One region of the Streptomyces sp. NPDC044921 genome, then DNA from elsewhere that is predicted to be linked to it. Evidence: predicted binding sites of a transcription regulator. Region 1 holds the regulator's gene; the other holds the start of a gene.
The links. The regulator HrcA, encoded in region 1, represses chaperone genes, less so after heat shock. The targets are predictions, from matches to a motif close to TTNGCACTCNGNNNNNCNGAGTGCNAA.
Positions count from the first base shown of each region.

Region 2: groES (co-chaperone GroES) is a predicted target of HrcA. The motif match lies at 4,458-4,484, and genes of this name have one in related genera.

Region 1 covers NZ_JBWKIF010000009.1:303,912-311,191, forward strand. The annotation lists gene AC07DA_RS17170 (nitronate monooxygenase) at 1-980, opposite strand, end outside; gene dnaJ (molecular chaperone DnaJ) at 1,105-2,241, opposite strand; gene hrcA (heat-inducible transcriptional repressor HrcA) at 2,241-3,257, opposite strand; gene AC07DA_RS17185 (MBL fold metallo-hydrolase) at 3,429-4,160, shown strand; gene AC07DA_RS17190 (DUF3097 domain-containing protein) at 4,192-4,995, shown strand; gene hemW (radical SAM family heme chaperone HemW) at 5,014-6,246, opposite strand; gene AC07DA_RS17200 (SpoIIE family protein phosphatase) at 6,295-7,280, opposite strand, start outside.
Region 2 covers NZ_JBWKIF010000013.1:174,069-181,348, reverse strand. The annotation lists gene AC07DA_RS21795 (YciI family protein) at 1-170, shown strand, start outside; gene AC07DA_RS21790 (RNA polymerase sigma factor) at 218-1,492, shown strand; gene AC07DA_RS21785 (class I SAM-dependent methyltransferase) at 1,496-2,656, opposite strand; gene AC07DA_RS21780 (polysaccharide deacetylase family protein) at 2,775-3,698, shown strand; gene AC07DA_RS21775 (polysaccharide deacetylase family protein) at 3,695-4,405, shown strand; gene groES (co-chaperone GroES) at 4,631-4,939, shown strand; gene groL (chaperonin GroEL) at 5,056-6,681, shown strand; gene AC07DA_RS21760 (ester cyclase) at 6,770-7,280, opposite strand, start outside.

The DNA.
Region 1 (7,280 bases):
ATGCGGTGCCCCTGCCCGGCCCACAGCGCCATGCCCTGCGCGTCCCCGGCCTTGGCGGCGGCCTTGCGCAGCGGCGCGGTGAGGTGGTGGATCTCCGGGTAGGCGGCGGGCGCGTACGGGCCGTGTTCGCGCAGGAAGCGGTTGACCAGGCCGCGTGCCGGGCGGCCGGAGAAGGCCCGGGTCAGCTCCGTCCGCGCGAACAGCGGGTTGGTCAGCGCCTGCTTGTGCAGGGCGTGCGCGCCGGACTCGTGTGTGGCGAGGAAGGCCGTGCCCAGCTGGGCCGCGTCGGCGCCGGCCGCGAGGACCCCGGCGATCTGGCCGCCGCGCATGATGCCGCCGGCGGCGAGGACGGGGATGCCGACGGCCTCCCGGACCTGCGCGACCAGGGTCAGCAGCCCGAGGCCGGAGCCGTCCGTCTCGGGGACGTCCCGGTGGGTGCCCTGGTGGCCGCCGGCCTCGACGCCCTGGGCGATGACGGCGTCCGCGCCGGCCCGCTCGACGGCCCGGGCCTCGTCGGGGGTGGTGGCGGTGGCCAGGACGAAGGTGCCGACGCGGTGCAGGGCGTCGATCACCTCGCGGTGCGGGACGCCGAAGTGGAACGACACCACCGGGACGGGGTTGTCGCGGAGCACCGCGAGCTTGGTCTCGTAGCCGTCGTCCCGGCCGGTCTCCGGATCGCCGAGCTCGGTCTCGTACCAGGTGGCCTCGCCGGCCAGCTGGTGGGCGTAGACGTCGACCGCGGCGGGGTCGGCGTACTCCGGCTGCGGCATGAAGAGGTTGACCCCGAAGGGCCTGCCGGTGAGGCTCCTCAGCTGCTTGATCTCCTGGTACATCCCGTCGGCGGTCTTGTACCCGGCGGCGAGGAACCCGAGCCCGCCCGCTTCGCACACGGCGGCGGCGAGCTTCGGCACGGAGACGCCGCCCGCCATGGGGGCCTGCACGATCGGGAGCGGGAAGAGATCGGTCAGTGCGGAGGACATGACCGCATGTTGTCACGTCCTCCGGACGACTCCGAAACCGGCCTGCCGGGTGGCACAGACCAGAGGAACCACCGCTTCCGCGGCCCCGGCGCCCCCTGACGGACGACGCCGGAGCCCCTTCGCGTCAGCGACCGTTGAAGGCGTCCTTCAGCCGCGAGAACAGCCCTTGCTGCCCGGGCTGGAACTGGCCCGTCGGCCGTTCCTCACCGCGCAGCTTGGACAGCTCGCGCAGCAGGCGCTCCTGCTCGGGGTCGAGCTTGGTCGGGGTCTGCACCTCGACGTGGACGATGAGGTCGCCGCGTCCGCCGCCGCGCAGGTGCGTGACACCGCGGCCGTGCAGCGGGATCGACTGGCCGGACTGGGTGCCCGGGCGGATGTCGACCTCCTCCATGCCGTCCAGGGTCTCCAGCGGCACCTTCGTGCCGAGGGCCGCCGCCGTCATCGGCAGCGTGACCGTGCAGTGCAGGTCGTCGCCGCGGCGCTGGAACTGCGCGTGCGGCAGTTCGTGGATCTCGACGTAGAGGTCGCCGGCCGGACCGCCGCCAGGCCCGACCTCGCCCTCACCGGCGAGCTGGATGCGCGTGCCGTTGTCCACACCGGCCGGGATCTTGACCGTGAGGGTCCGGCGGGAGCGCACCCGGCCGTCGCCCGCGCACTCGGGGCACGGCGTCGGGACGACCGTGCCGAAGCCCTGGCACTGCGGGCACGGGCGGGAGGTCATGACCTGGCCCAGGAAGGACCGGGTGACCTGCGAGACCTCGCCCCGGCCGCGGCACATGTCACACGTCTGCGCCGAGGTGCCCGGGGCCGCGCCCTCACCGTTGCAGGTGTTGCAGACGACGGCCGTGTCGACCTGGATGTCCTTCGTCGTGCCGAAGGCCGCCTCGTCGAGCTCCACCTCGATGCGGATCATGGCGTCCTGGCCGCGGCGGGTGCGCGAGCGCGGTCCGCGCTGCGACGCCGTGCCGAAGAACGCGTCCATGATGTCGGAGAAGTTCCCGAAGCCGCCGGCTCCGAAGCCGCCCGCCCCGGCGCCGCCGGACTGCGAGAGCGGGTCGCCGCCGAGGTCGTAGACCTGCTTCTTCTGCGGGTCCGACAGCACCTCGTAGGCGGCGTTGATCTCCTTGAACCGCTCCTGGGTCTTCGGATCGGGGTTGACGTCCGGGTGCAGCTCGCGGGCGAGCCGCCGGAAGGCCTTCTTGATCTCTTCCTGCGACGCGTCGCGGCGCACGCCGAGTACGGCGTAGTAGTCCGTGGCCACTACGACTCCGCCAGGATCTGTCCGACGTACCGTGCCACTGCGCGTACCGCTCCCATCGTTCCCGGGTAGTCCATGCGGGTCGGTCCGACCACGCCGAGCTTGGCGACTGCCTCGCCGCCCGAACCGTAGCCGACCGACACGACGGACGTGGAGTTGAGTCCTTCGTGGGCGTTCTCGTGACCGATACGGACGGTCACGCCCGGATCCTTCGCCTCGCCGAGCAGCTTGAGGAGCACGACCTGCTCCTCCAGCGCCTCCAGCACGGGCCGGATCGTGAGGGGGAAGTCATGACCGAAGCGGGTCAGATTGGCGGTGCCGCCGATCATCAGCCGCTCCTCGTTCTCCTCGACGAGCGTCTCCAGGAGTGTGGAGAGCACCGTGGAGACCGTACCCCGGTCCTCGGGCTCGAAAGCCTCCGGGAGATCCTCCACCAGACTCGGCACATCCGCGAAACGGCGGCCCGCCACCCGGCTGTTGAGGCGTGCGCGCAGATCCGCGAGCGAGGCCTCGCCCAGTGGTGCCGGGCAGTCCACCACGCGCTGCTCGACCCGTCCGGTGTCCGTGATCAGCACGAGCATCACCCGCGCGGGCGCCAGGGCGAGCAGCTCCACGTGCCGCACGGTGGACCGGGTCAGCGACGGGTACTGCACGACGGCGACCTGGCGCGTGAGCTGCGCGAGCAGCCGGACCGTGCGCGCGACGACGTCGTCGAGGTCGACGGCGCCCTCCAGGAAGTTCTGGATCGCGCGCCGCTCGGGCGCGGTCATGGGCTTGACGCCGGCGAGCTTGTCCACGAACAGGCGGTAGCCCTTGTCGGTGGGGATGCGCCCGGCGCTGGTGTGCGGCTGGGCGATGTATCCCTCGTCCTCCAGGGCCGCCATGTCGTTGCGGACGGTCGCCGGGGAGACGCCGAGGTTGTGCCGCTCGGTGAGGGCCTTGGAGCCGACCGGCTCCTCGGTGCCGACGTAGTCCTGGACGATGGCGCGCAGCACCTGAAGCCTGCGTTCACTGAGCATCGCGCACACCTCCAGAAGTCGTCCGCCCGTTGCCCGCCGTTCACGGCCTGGCACTCTGCGCGTGCGAGTGCCAATGTTCCCCGGCCCAGTGTACGGCGGTGGGGTACGCCTGCGGCAAGGCTGGTCGTGCGGCGTCGTGCCCCGGGCGGGGCGCACCGCTAGCGTCGCCGTATGACGGTGACTTGGGAAGAGGCAGGGTGGGAGCGCCTGGCCGCCGGGGTGGGCCGGTGCCGGCTGCCGGTGTGGGACTGCACGGCGGGGCTGGTCGCCGGCGAGGGCGCGGTCCTGCTGATCGACGCCGGGTCGAGCCCGGCCGAGGGCGCGCGGTTGCGCGCGCAGGCGCGGTCGCTCACCGGCGGCCGTGTGACACATCTCGCGCTGACCCACCCCCACTTCGACCACGTCTTCGGGGTGGCGGCGTTCGAGGACGCGGAGGCGTTCGGCGCGGTCGGCGTGGACGCGGTGCTGACCCGGGCGCGCGACCGCGCGGAGCTGTGCGCGGACGCGGTGCGCAACGGCCTGGCGGAGACCGTCGCGCGGGAATCGGCGGACCGGCTGGTCCCGCCCCGCCACCTGGTCTCCGGCGAGTGGACCCTCGACCTGGGCGGCGGCCGCCAGGTGCTGCTGGCGAACGTCGGCCCCGGACACACCGCGCACGACCTGGCGGTGCTGGTGCCGGGCGAGCCGGAGGTGGTGTTCTGCGGCGACTTGGTCGAGGAGTCGGGCGAGCCCCAGGCGGGCCCGGACGCGGTGCCGTCGCACTGGCCGGCCGCCCTGGACCGGCTGCTGGCCCTGGGCGGCGAGGACGCGCTGTACGTGCCCGGTCACGGAGCGGTGGTGGACGCGGCGTTCGTCCGGGCCCAGCGGGACGCGCTGGCGGCGCGTTTCGGCGTGTCTGCGTGACCACCCGCCCGGTTCTCCTATCGTCATCCGAATGCGCCAGTACTCTCCGGACCTGACCCCGCCGTGGAAGAAGCCCCAGCCGGTCCCCGAGGTCCCGGCGGAACCGGGCCTGGTGGTCGAGGAGCCCGGCACCGGCTTCTGCGGGGCGGTCGTGCGCTGCGAGGCCGGCACGGTGACCCTGGAGGACCGCTTCGGCAAGCACCGCGTGTTCCCGATGGAACCGCGCGGTTTCCTGCTGGAGGGCAGGGTGGTGACGCTGGTCCGCCCCTCGTCCGGCGCCCCGGCGCGCCCCGCCCGTACGGCCTCGGGTTCGGTGGCGGTCCCCGGAGCACGCGCGCGCGTGGCCCGGGCCGGCCGCATCTACGTCGAGGGACGGCACGACGCCGAGCTGGTCGAGAAGGTGTGGGGCGACGACCTGCGCATCGAGGGCGTGGTCGTGGAGTACCTGGAGGGCGTGGACGACCTCCCGTCGATCGTGGACTCCTTCGCACCCGGCCCCGACGCGCGCCTCGGCGTCCTGGTCGACCACCTCGTGCCGGGCTCGAAGGAGTGGCGCATCGCCGAGTCGGTCACCAGCGAGCACGCGCTGGTGGTCGGCCACCCCTACATCGACATCTGGGAGGCGGTGAAGCCGTCGTCCCTGGGGATCGAGTCCTGGCCCCGCGTCCCGAGGGGCCAGGACTGGAAGACGGGGGTCTGCCGCGCCCTGGGCTGGCCGGAGCACACGGGCGCGGCGTGGCAGCGGATCCTGTCCCGGGTCCGCTCGTACAAGGACCTGGAACCGGAACTGCTGGGCCGGGTGGAGGAACTGATCGACTTCGTGACGGCACCGTAGCCACCGCCGAGCGCTCGCTCAGTCCACGAGGTCGCGCACCACGCCGTCGGCCAGCAACCTGCCCCGCAGAGTGAGCACGGCCCGCCCCCGCACGTACGGCTCCGCCTCCAGCAATCCGTCCGACAGCGCCCTGCGCGAGGCGGCCAGCCCCTGCTCCCGCAGCAGCGACAACGGCACCCCGTCCCGCAGCCGGAGTTCCAGCAGGATCCGCTCGACCCGCCGGTCCTCGTCGCTCAGCACCTCACGCCCGGCACCGGGCGAACGGCCGGCCGCCAGCGCGGCCGCGTACGCGCCCGGATGCTTCACGTTCCACCACCGCACCCCGCCCACGTGGCTGTGCGCCCCCGGCCCGGCGCCCCACCAGTCGGCCCCCCGCCAGTACAGCTCGTTGTGCAGGCACCGCCCCGCCGCCGAGGTCGCCCAGTTCGACACCTCGTACCACTCGAACCCGGCGCCCGAGAGCACCTCGTCCGCGATCAGGTACCGGTCGGCGTGCACGTCGTCGTCGGTCATCGGCACCTCGCCGCGGCGGATCCGCCGGGCCAGCTGCGTGCCCTCCTCGACGATCAGCGCGTAGGCGCTGACGTGGTCCGGCCCGGCCCCGAGCACCGCGTCCAGCGACGCCCGCCAGTCGTCGTCCGACTCGCCCGGCGTGCCGTAGATCAGATCGAGGTTCACGTGCTCGAACCCGGCCGCCCGGGCCTCGGCGACGCACGCCTCCGGCCGCCCGGGCGTGTGCGTGCGGTCCAGCACCTTCAGCACGTGCTGCCGCGCGCTCTGCATCCCGAAGGAGACCCGGTTGAAGCCCCCCTCCCGCAGGGTCGCCAGGTAGGCCGGGTCGACCGACTCCGGGTTGGCCTCCGTCGTGACCTCGGCGTCCGCCGCCAGCCCGAACTCCTCCCGGACGGCGCGCAGCATCCGTATGAGGTCACCGGCGTCCAGCAGCGTCGGCGTGCCCCCGCCCACGAACACCGTGCGGACGGGACGCGGATCGTCCCCCAGGACCTTGCGGGCCAGACGGATCTCGTCCACCAGCGTCCCGGCGTAGTTGTCGCGGGAGGCGAGCACACCGCCGCTGCCGCGCAGCTCGGTCGCCGTGTAGGTGTTGAAGTCGCAGTAGCCGCAGCGGGTGGCGCAGTACGGGACGTGCAGGTAGAACCCGAGCGGGCGGGCGGCGGCCCCGGCGAGGGCGGACGCGGGCAGCGCGCCGTCCTCGGGGACGGGCTCGCCGTCGGGGAGTGCGGAAGGCATGCCTTCCATTGTCCAGCACCCGCGCCGTGTCTCCGCCGGGAGCGGCGCTCACTCGGCCTGGAGCACCAGCAGCGCCAGGTCGTCCGCCGGGGGCCGCGCCCCGAACTCGTGCACGAGCCGCTTGATCCGCTCGGCTATGAGCTCCGCGTCCAGTCCGGCGCACCCGGCCAGTGCCGCGGCGAGCCCGTCCTCGTCGTCGAACTGGCGGGACCCGGAGCGGCGCTCGGTGACACCGTCGGTCACGCACAGCAGCGTGTCGCCGGAGCGCAGCTCGAAGGTCTCGCTGGTGTAGGTGGCGTCCTCGACCACGCCCAGCAGGGTCTGGGGCCGCGCGCACGGGTGGACCTCGCCGCCCGCCCCGAGCCGCAGGGGCAGCGGGTGCCCGGCGGAGGCGACGGTGCAGCGCACCCCGCCGTCGAAGGGGACCAGCTCGCCGTAGAGCAGGGACAGGAAGCGGGTCTGCGGGCCGTCACCGGGCGGGGTCGACCGGGCGCCCGCCGCCACCAGGGCCCGGGCCGCTGCGTCCGCGGCCTCCGTGGCGTCGTCGAGCAGGAGCTGGTTGAGGCGGTCGAGGACGTCGGCGACCCGGTAGCCCTCGCGGGCGAGCAGCCGCAGCCAGGGGCGGGCCAGGCCGATGACGACCGCCGCCTCGGGCCCCTTGCCCTGGACGTCGCCGACGGCGAAGCACCAGCGGCCGTCGCCGGCCGGGAACAGGTCGTAGAAGTCGCCGCTGGGCCCGCCCTTGTCGCAGGGCTCGTAGACGAGGGCACTGCGCACGCCGGGGATCTCGGCGACGGCTCCGGGCAGCAGACCGCGCTGCAGGACGGCGCTGATCGTGGCCTGGCGGGCGTACTGCCGGGCGGCGCCGATGGCCAGGGCCACCCGGCGGCCGAGATCCTCCACGAGGCCGGTGATCTCGTCGGGGAAACGCGCGGTGCGGGACCGTCCGATGACCAGGGTGCCGAGCGGGCGTCCCCCGGCCACGAGCCGGTACGCGAGGGCGGAACCGGACTCCCCGGGGGCGTCGCCGAGCG
Region 2 (7,280 bases), on a different contig from region 1:
TGTCCGTCACCGACGGGCCGTTCACCGAGACCAAGGAGGTCATCGGGGGCTATTCGATCAGCCAGTGCAAGGACAAGGCCGAGGCCGTGGAGTGGACCAAGCGGTTCCTGTCCCTGCACGAGGACTACTGGACGATCACCGCGGAGGTCCGGCAGATCGCCGAGGCCTGACCGGCCCCGCTTGGCGGGGAGGTGCCAGGGGTGTCTGATGGTGGGCTGTGACACCGCAGCCCCCCGCCGGCCCCGGCACCTCCCGGACCGCCCAGGCGATCGAGACCCTCTTCCGCATCGAGTCGCCCCGGATCATCGCCGGCGTCACCCGTGTCGTGCGGGACGTCGGCATCGCCGAGGAACTCGCGCAGGACGCCCTGGTCGCCGCGCTGGAGCAGTGGCCGCGCGACGGCGTGCCCGACAACCCGGGCGCCTGGCTCATGGCCACCGCCCGCAACCGCGCCGTGGACCTGGTCCGCCGCCGGGAGAACTACGCGCGCAAGCTCGCCGAGATCGGCCGCGACCTGTCGGCCACCCCCGCCCCGGAGGAGCCCGCCGACCCCGACGACATCGACGACGACCTGCTCCGCCTGGTCTTCACCGCCTGCCACCCCGTGCTGTCCACCGAGGCCCGCACCGCCCTGACCCTGCGTCTGCTGGGCGGCCTGACCACGGCCGAGATCGCCCGCGCCTTCCTCGTCCCGGAGGCGACGGTGGCGCAGCGCATCGTGCGCGCCAAACGCACCCTGGCCACACGGAACATCGCCTTCGAGGTGCCCTGCGGCCCCGACCGCGCGGCCCGCCTCGGCTCGGTCCTCGACGTCATCTACCTGATCTTCAACGAGGGCTACGCCGCCACGGCCGGCGACGACTGGCTCCGGCCGGGCCTGTGCGAGGACGCCCTGCGGCTGGCCCGGGTGCTCGGCGCGCTCATGCCGAAGGAGCCCGAGGTCCACGGCCTGACGGCGCTCCTGGAGTTCCAGGCGTCCCGTACGGCGGCCCGCACCGGGCCCTCGGGCGAGCCGGTCCTCCTCGAGGACCAGAACCGCTCCCGCTGGAACCGCATGCTCATCGCCCGCGGCATCGACGCGCTGGGCCGGGCCGAGGCCGCCTCCGCGGGCGGCCCGGGGCCGTACACCCTCCAGGCCGCCATCGCCGCCTGCCACGCGCACGCCCACACCTACGAGGAGACCGACTGGTCCCGCATCGCCACCCTCTACGGCCTGCTGGCCGCGCGTTCCCCGTCCCCGGTCGTGGAGCTGAACCGCGCGGTGGCCGTGTCGATGGCGTCCGGTCCGCAGGCCGCCCTGCCCCTCGTCGACGCCCTGGCCGGCGATCCCGCGCTGCGCGACTACCACCTGCTGCCCAGCGTGCGCGGCGACCTCCTCGCCCGCCTCGGCCGGCGGGACCAGGCCCGGGCGGAGTTCGAGCGGGCGGCGTCCCTGACCCGCAACGAACGGGAGCGGGACCTGCTGCTGCGGCGGGCGGCGGAGCAGGCCTGAACGTCAGACGGGGTGCCCGAGCAGCATCGCCGGCGCTCCGGCCACCCGGGTCAGGAACACCGTCGCCGCGTGCGGCCCCTGCGGCCTGACCTTCCTGCGCAGCTCCTCCGGCTCGACCGCCGAGCCCCGCTTCTTCACCGTCAGCGTGCCGACCCCGCGCTCCCGCAGCAGGGCCCGCAGCTTCTTGACGTTGAAGGGGAGGTGGTCGGTGATCTCGTAGGCCGTGGCGTACGGCGTCGGGCGCAGGGCGTCGGCCGTGACGTAGGCGATGGTCGCGTCGAGGAGCCCGCCGCCGACCTCCTCGGCGACCTCGGCGACCAGGTGGGCGCGGATGACGGCGCCGTCGGGCTCGTAGAGGTAGCGGCCGGGCGGGCGGACGTGCGGGTCGGGCAGGCCCCGGGAGAGCAGGGTGCGCGGGCCCGGCAGCAGCGTGGCCCGGACGGCGCCCGGCGCGGTGCCGAACCACAGCACCGCCTCCTTCACGTCCCCGCCGTCGGAGATCCACTCGGCCTCGGCCTCCTCGGGGACCGCCTCGTGCGGGACGCCCGGGGCGATCTTCAGCGCGGCGTGCGGGGCCCGCAGCGCGGCCGAGACCGCCCAGGACAGTGGCGGCGAGTAGGCCTCCGGGTCGAAGATCCGGCCCCGGCCGCCGCGTCGCGCCGGGTCGACGAAGACGGCGTCGTAGCCGGCCGTGTCCACCTCGGTGACGTCCGCCTCGCGGACCTCGATCAGGTCCGCGAGTCCGAGCGCGTCGGCGTTGGCCCGGGCCGCCGCGGCCGTCAGCGGGTCCCGGTCCACGGCCAGTACCCGGATCCCGGCCCGGGCCAGCGCGATCGCGTCACCCCCGATGCCGCAGCACAGGTCGGCCACCGAGGTCACGCCCGCCCCGGCCATGCGCCGGGCCCGGTAGGCCGCCACGCTCGCCCGGGTCGACTGCTCCACCCCGTCGGGCGTGAAGAACATCCGGCCGGCGTCCTCGGGGCCGAACTTCGCCACCGCCCGCTGCCGCAGCCGCGCCTGTCCGAGCGCCGCCGACACCAGCCGCGCCGGGTGCTCGCGGCGCAGCCGGGTCGCCACGGCCAGCTCCCGTGCCGGGTCGGTGTCGCGCACCTCGTCGAGGAGGGCGCGGCCTTCGGGGGTGAGGAGGAGGGCGAGGTCGTTCACCGGATCATTGTCGGCCACGGCGCGCCGGGGGCGGCGTGTGGGCCAGTCGGTGGATGCCGGTCCGCGGGCCGTTGTGTCGGGGCGGGATCCCCGGGGCGGGCTGCGAGGATCCGGCACCATGCGAGCAGTCGTACAAAATGACAAAAGCCGGGCCTCGGGTGGTGCACGGATCGGCCTGGCCGTGCTCGCCCTCGCCGCCATCGCCTCGGGCTGTGCGCAGGGCGGCGACGACCGGGTCACCCCGGCGGGCGGGCAGCAGCCCCTCGACGCGGCCGAGGCCCGCGCGCTGGACTCCTACGCCTCCAAGCTGCGCGCCGCGCACGCCGCCCGGGTCGCCGCCGCGCACCGCTGGCAGCTGAAGCGGGTGCCGCTGCCCGCCCCGCCGCCCCCCGAGCGCAAGCCGAGGATCAAGACCCGCAAGGGCTTCCAGGTGGCAGGCCACCGGGAGTCCAACCTCCCGCCCGTCTTCACCCGGGTCCCCACCCGCGACAAGGTCGTCTTCCTCACCATCGACGACGGCGCCGAGAAGGACCGCACGTTCCTGCGGATGATGAGCGACCTCGACGTGCCCTACACCGCGTTCCTCAGCGGCTACCTGGTCAAGGACGACCCCCGCTACTTCAAGAAGATGCAGGCCAGGGGCGTCGTCCTGAACAACCACACCCTGTACCACCGCTACATGCCGGGTCTGTCCTACCGCGCGCAGAAGCGTGAGATCTGCGGCATGCAGCGCTACATGGAAAAGCGCTTCGGCAAACGCCCCGCCCTCTTCCGCCCGCCCTACGGCAGCTACAACCGCGCGACCCTGCGCGCCGCCAAGGCCTGCGGCATCACCCACGTCCCGCTCTGGAACGAGGAGGTCTTCGCCGACCACTGGGAGTACCGCGAGGCGGACCGCGAGCTGCGCCCGGGCGACATCGTCCTCACCCACTTCCGGGGCCCCGAGCAGTGGAAGGGCACGATGCCGGACATGATCCGCCGCTTCCTGAACAAGGTCACGGCCGAGGGATACGCGGTGGGGCGGCTGGAGGACTACCTGTGAGGCGGCCGGCCGCCGCGCTGCTGTGCGTGCTGCTGGTCCTGCTGACCGGGTGCGCCGGGGCGGCGGGGGAGCGGCCGGGCACCGCCGACGGCCGGGCCCGGGACGCGGTACCCGCGGCCCGCCGCCTCCCGCCCGTCGTCGACCACGTCCCCACTCGCGAGCCGGTCGTCTTCCTCACCTACGACGACGGCGCCGAACGCGACCCGCGCTTCGTCCGCCTGATCCGCGCACGGCGCCTGCCGGTCAGCATGTTCCTCACCGACAGCGTCGTGGGGCCCGGCTACGGCCACTTCGCCCGGCTGCGCGCGGTCGGCGCGTCCCTGCAGAACCACACCCTCGACCACCCGGCCCTGCGCGGCCTGCCCTACGCCGGCCAGCGCGCCGAGATCTGCGGCCAGCAGCACAAGCTCCACGCCCGCTTCGGCGTCCGCCCCCGCCTCTTCCGCCCGCCCTACGGCACCTACGACACCACGACCCTGCGCGCCGCCGCCGACTGCGGCATCGCGGCGGTCGTGCTGTGGCGCGCCTCCCTGGGCGCCGACGGCCGTCTGGCGTACACCCGCGGCGAGCCCGGGCTGCGCCCCGGCGACATCGTCTCGGTGCCGTCCGGGGACGCGTCCATGACCCTGACGGACCGGACGCTGCGGTTGCTGCGGGAGATCGACGGGAAGGGCCTGCGGGTGGGACGCCTGGAGGACCACCTGTGAGGGTCCGGACGCCCCCGCGCGGCAACCTGCCTGGCCGACGCGCCGCCCGCGATTAGCAGTCCGCTTGACCGAGTGCTAATCGCGGTCATAGTCTCGGCTCTGGCACTCGACGCAGGAGAGTGCCAACACAGCGACGGGCAGGTCCGGCACCCGCGACGACGGATCCACCTGGTCGCCACCTCAGACAGTTAACCCCGTGAGATCTCCGAAGGGGGAGGTCGGATCGTGACGACCACCAGCTCCAAGGTTGCCATCAAGCCGCTCGAGGACCGCATCGTGGTCCAGCCGCTCGACGCCGAGCAGACCACCGCCTCTGGCCTGGTCATCCCGGACACCGCCAAGGAGAAGCCCCAGGAGGGCGTCGTCCTGGCCGTGGGCCCGGGCCGCTTCGAGGACGGTAACCGTCTTCCGCTCGACGTCTCCGTCGGCGACGTCGTGCTCTACAGCAAGTACGGCGGCACCGAGGTGAAGTACAACGGCGAGGAGTACCTCGTCCTCTCGGCCCGCGACGTGCTCGCGATCATCGAGAAGTAATTCACCCGAAGCACCTTGCTTTGAACTGCGCCCCTGGCCCCCGCGATCGCTAAGAAGCCGGGCGCCCGGGGCGCAGTTGCCTTTATCCCAGATTCCGGAAGAGGGCTCACGCTCCCATGGCGAAGATCCTGAAGTTCGACGAGGACGCCCGTCGCGCCCTCGAGCGCGGCGTCAACAAGCTTGCCGACACGGTCAAGGTGACGATCGGCCCCAAGGGCCGCAACGTCGTCATCGACAAGAAGTTCGGCGCCCCCACCATCACCAACGACGGTGTCACGATCGCCCGCGAGGTCGAGATCGAGGACCCGTACGAGAACCTCGGTGCCCAGCTGGTCAAGGAGGTGGCGACCAAGACCAACGACATCGCGGGTGACGGTACGACCACCGCGACCGTGCTCGCCCAGGCGCTCGTGCGCGAGGGCCTGAAGAACGTCGCCGCCGGTGCCTCCCCGGCCGCCCTGAAGAAGGGCATCGACGCCGCCGTCAAGGCCGTCTCGGACGACCTGCTCGCCTCGGCCCGCCCGATCGACGAGAAGTCCGACATCGCCGCCGTCGCCGCGCTGTCCGCCCAGGACCAGCAGGTCGGCGAGCTCATCGCCGAGGCGATGGACAAGGTCGGCAAGGACGGTGTCATCACCGTCGAGGAGTCCAACACCTTCGGCCTGGAGCTGGACTTCACCGAGGGCATGGCCTTCGACAAGGGCTACCTGTCGCCGTACTTCGTGACGGACCAGGAGCGCATGGAAGCCGTCCTGGACGACCCCTACATCCTCATCACGCAGGGCAAGATCTCCGCCATCGCGGACCTGCTGCCGCTGCTGGAGAAGGTCATCCAGGCCAACGCCTCCAAGCCGCTGCTGATCATCGCCGAGGACGTCGAGGGCGAGGCGCTGTCCACCCTCGTCGTGAACAAGATCCGCGGCACGTTCAACGCCGTCGCGGTGAAGGCCCCCGGCTTCGGCGACCGCCGCAAGGCGATGCTGCAGGACATGGCCGTCCTCACCGGCGCCACGGTCGTCTCCGAGGAGGTCGGCCTCAAGCTCGACCAGGTCGGCCTCGACGTCCTCGGCTCCGCCCGCCGCGTCACCGTCACCAAGGACGACACCACCATCGTCGACGGCGCCGGCAACAAGGACGACGTGCAGGGCCGCGTCGCCCAGATCAAGGCCGAGATCGAGACCACGGACTCCGACTGGGACCGCGAGAAGCTCCAGGAGCGCCTCGCGAAGCTGGCCGGCGGCGTGTGCGTCATCCGCGTGGGTGCCGCCACCGAGGTCGAGCTCAAGGAGCGCAAGCACCGTCTGGAGGACGCCATCTCCGCGACCCGCGCCGCGGTCGAGGAGGGCATCGTCTCCGGTGGTGGCTCCGCCCTGGTCCACGCCGTCAAGGTCCTCGAGGGCAACCTCGACAAGACCGGCGACGAGGCCACCGGTGTCTCCGTGGTCCGCAAGGCCGCCGTCGAGCCGCTGCGCTGGATCGCCGAGAACGCCGGCCTGGAGGGCTACGTCATCGTCTCCAAGGTCGCCGAGCTCGACAAGGGCAACGGCTACAACGCCGCCACCGGCGAGTACGGCGACCTGATCAAGGCCGGCGTCATCGACCCGGTCAAGGTCACCCGCTCCGCCCTGGAGAACGCCGCCTCCATCGCCTCCCTGCTCCTCACGACCGAGACCCTGGTCGTCGAGAAGAAGGAAGAGGAGGAGCCGGCCGCCGCGGGCCACGGCCACGGCCACGCCCACTGAGGCACCGACCTCTGCCGCGAGCCCCCGTCCCGCCGCACGCGGGACGGGGGCTCGCGTCGTCCACGGGCCCGTTACCCGGACGCCGGTGTCACAGCTCCAGCGGGTCGAGCGCCCCGAGCCGCTGCATCAGCCCCAGCCGGTCGTACTGCCACCACCCCTCGGCGATCTTCCCGTCCGGGGTGCACCGGTGCACGGTCGTCCCGGTCATGGTGACGTCCTCGCCGGTCGGCGGAATGCCGAGGAACTCGCCCGTGTGACGCCCGTGGAACGTCCACCGGGTGCACACCCGGTCGCCCTGCGCCACCTGGTCCTCGATCGTGAACGTGAAGTCGAACCCGCCCCGCCAGACCTCCACCTCGCGCCGCACCGCGTCCAGCCCGATGACGTCCTGCACGTTCGCCGGGTCGTGGTCGTGGTAGTCCTCGACGAACACGTCGTTGAACGCCGGCGCGTCCCCCTGTCCGGGCGCCAGCTCGAAGAACCTGCGCGCGGTGGCCGCGTTGAGCTGCTCGTCCCGCACCACGTCGAGGTCCGTGAACGTCGGCGTCCCGTCGCAGAGCGCCACCATCTCCTGGAAGATCCGGTCGGTCTCCGGAAGC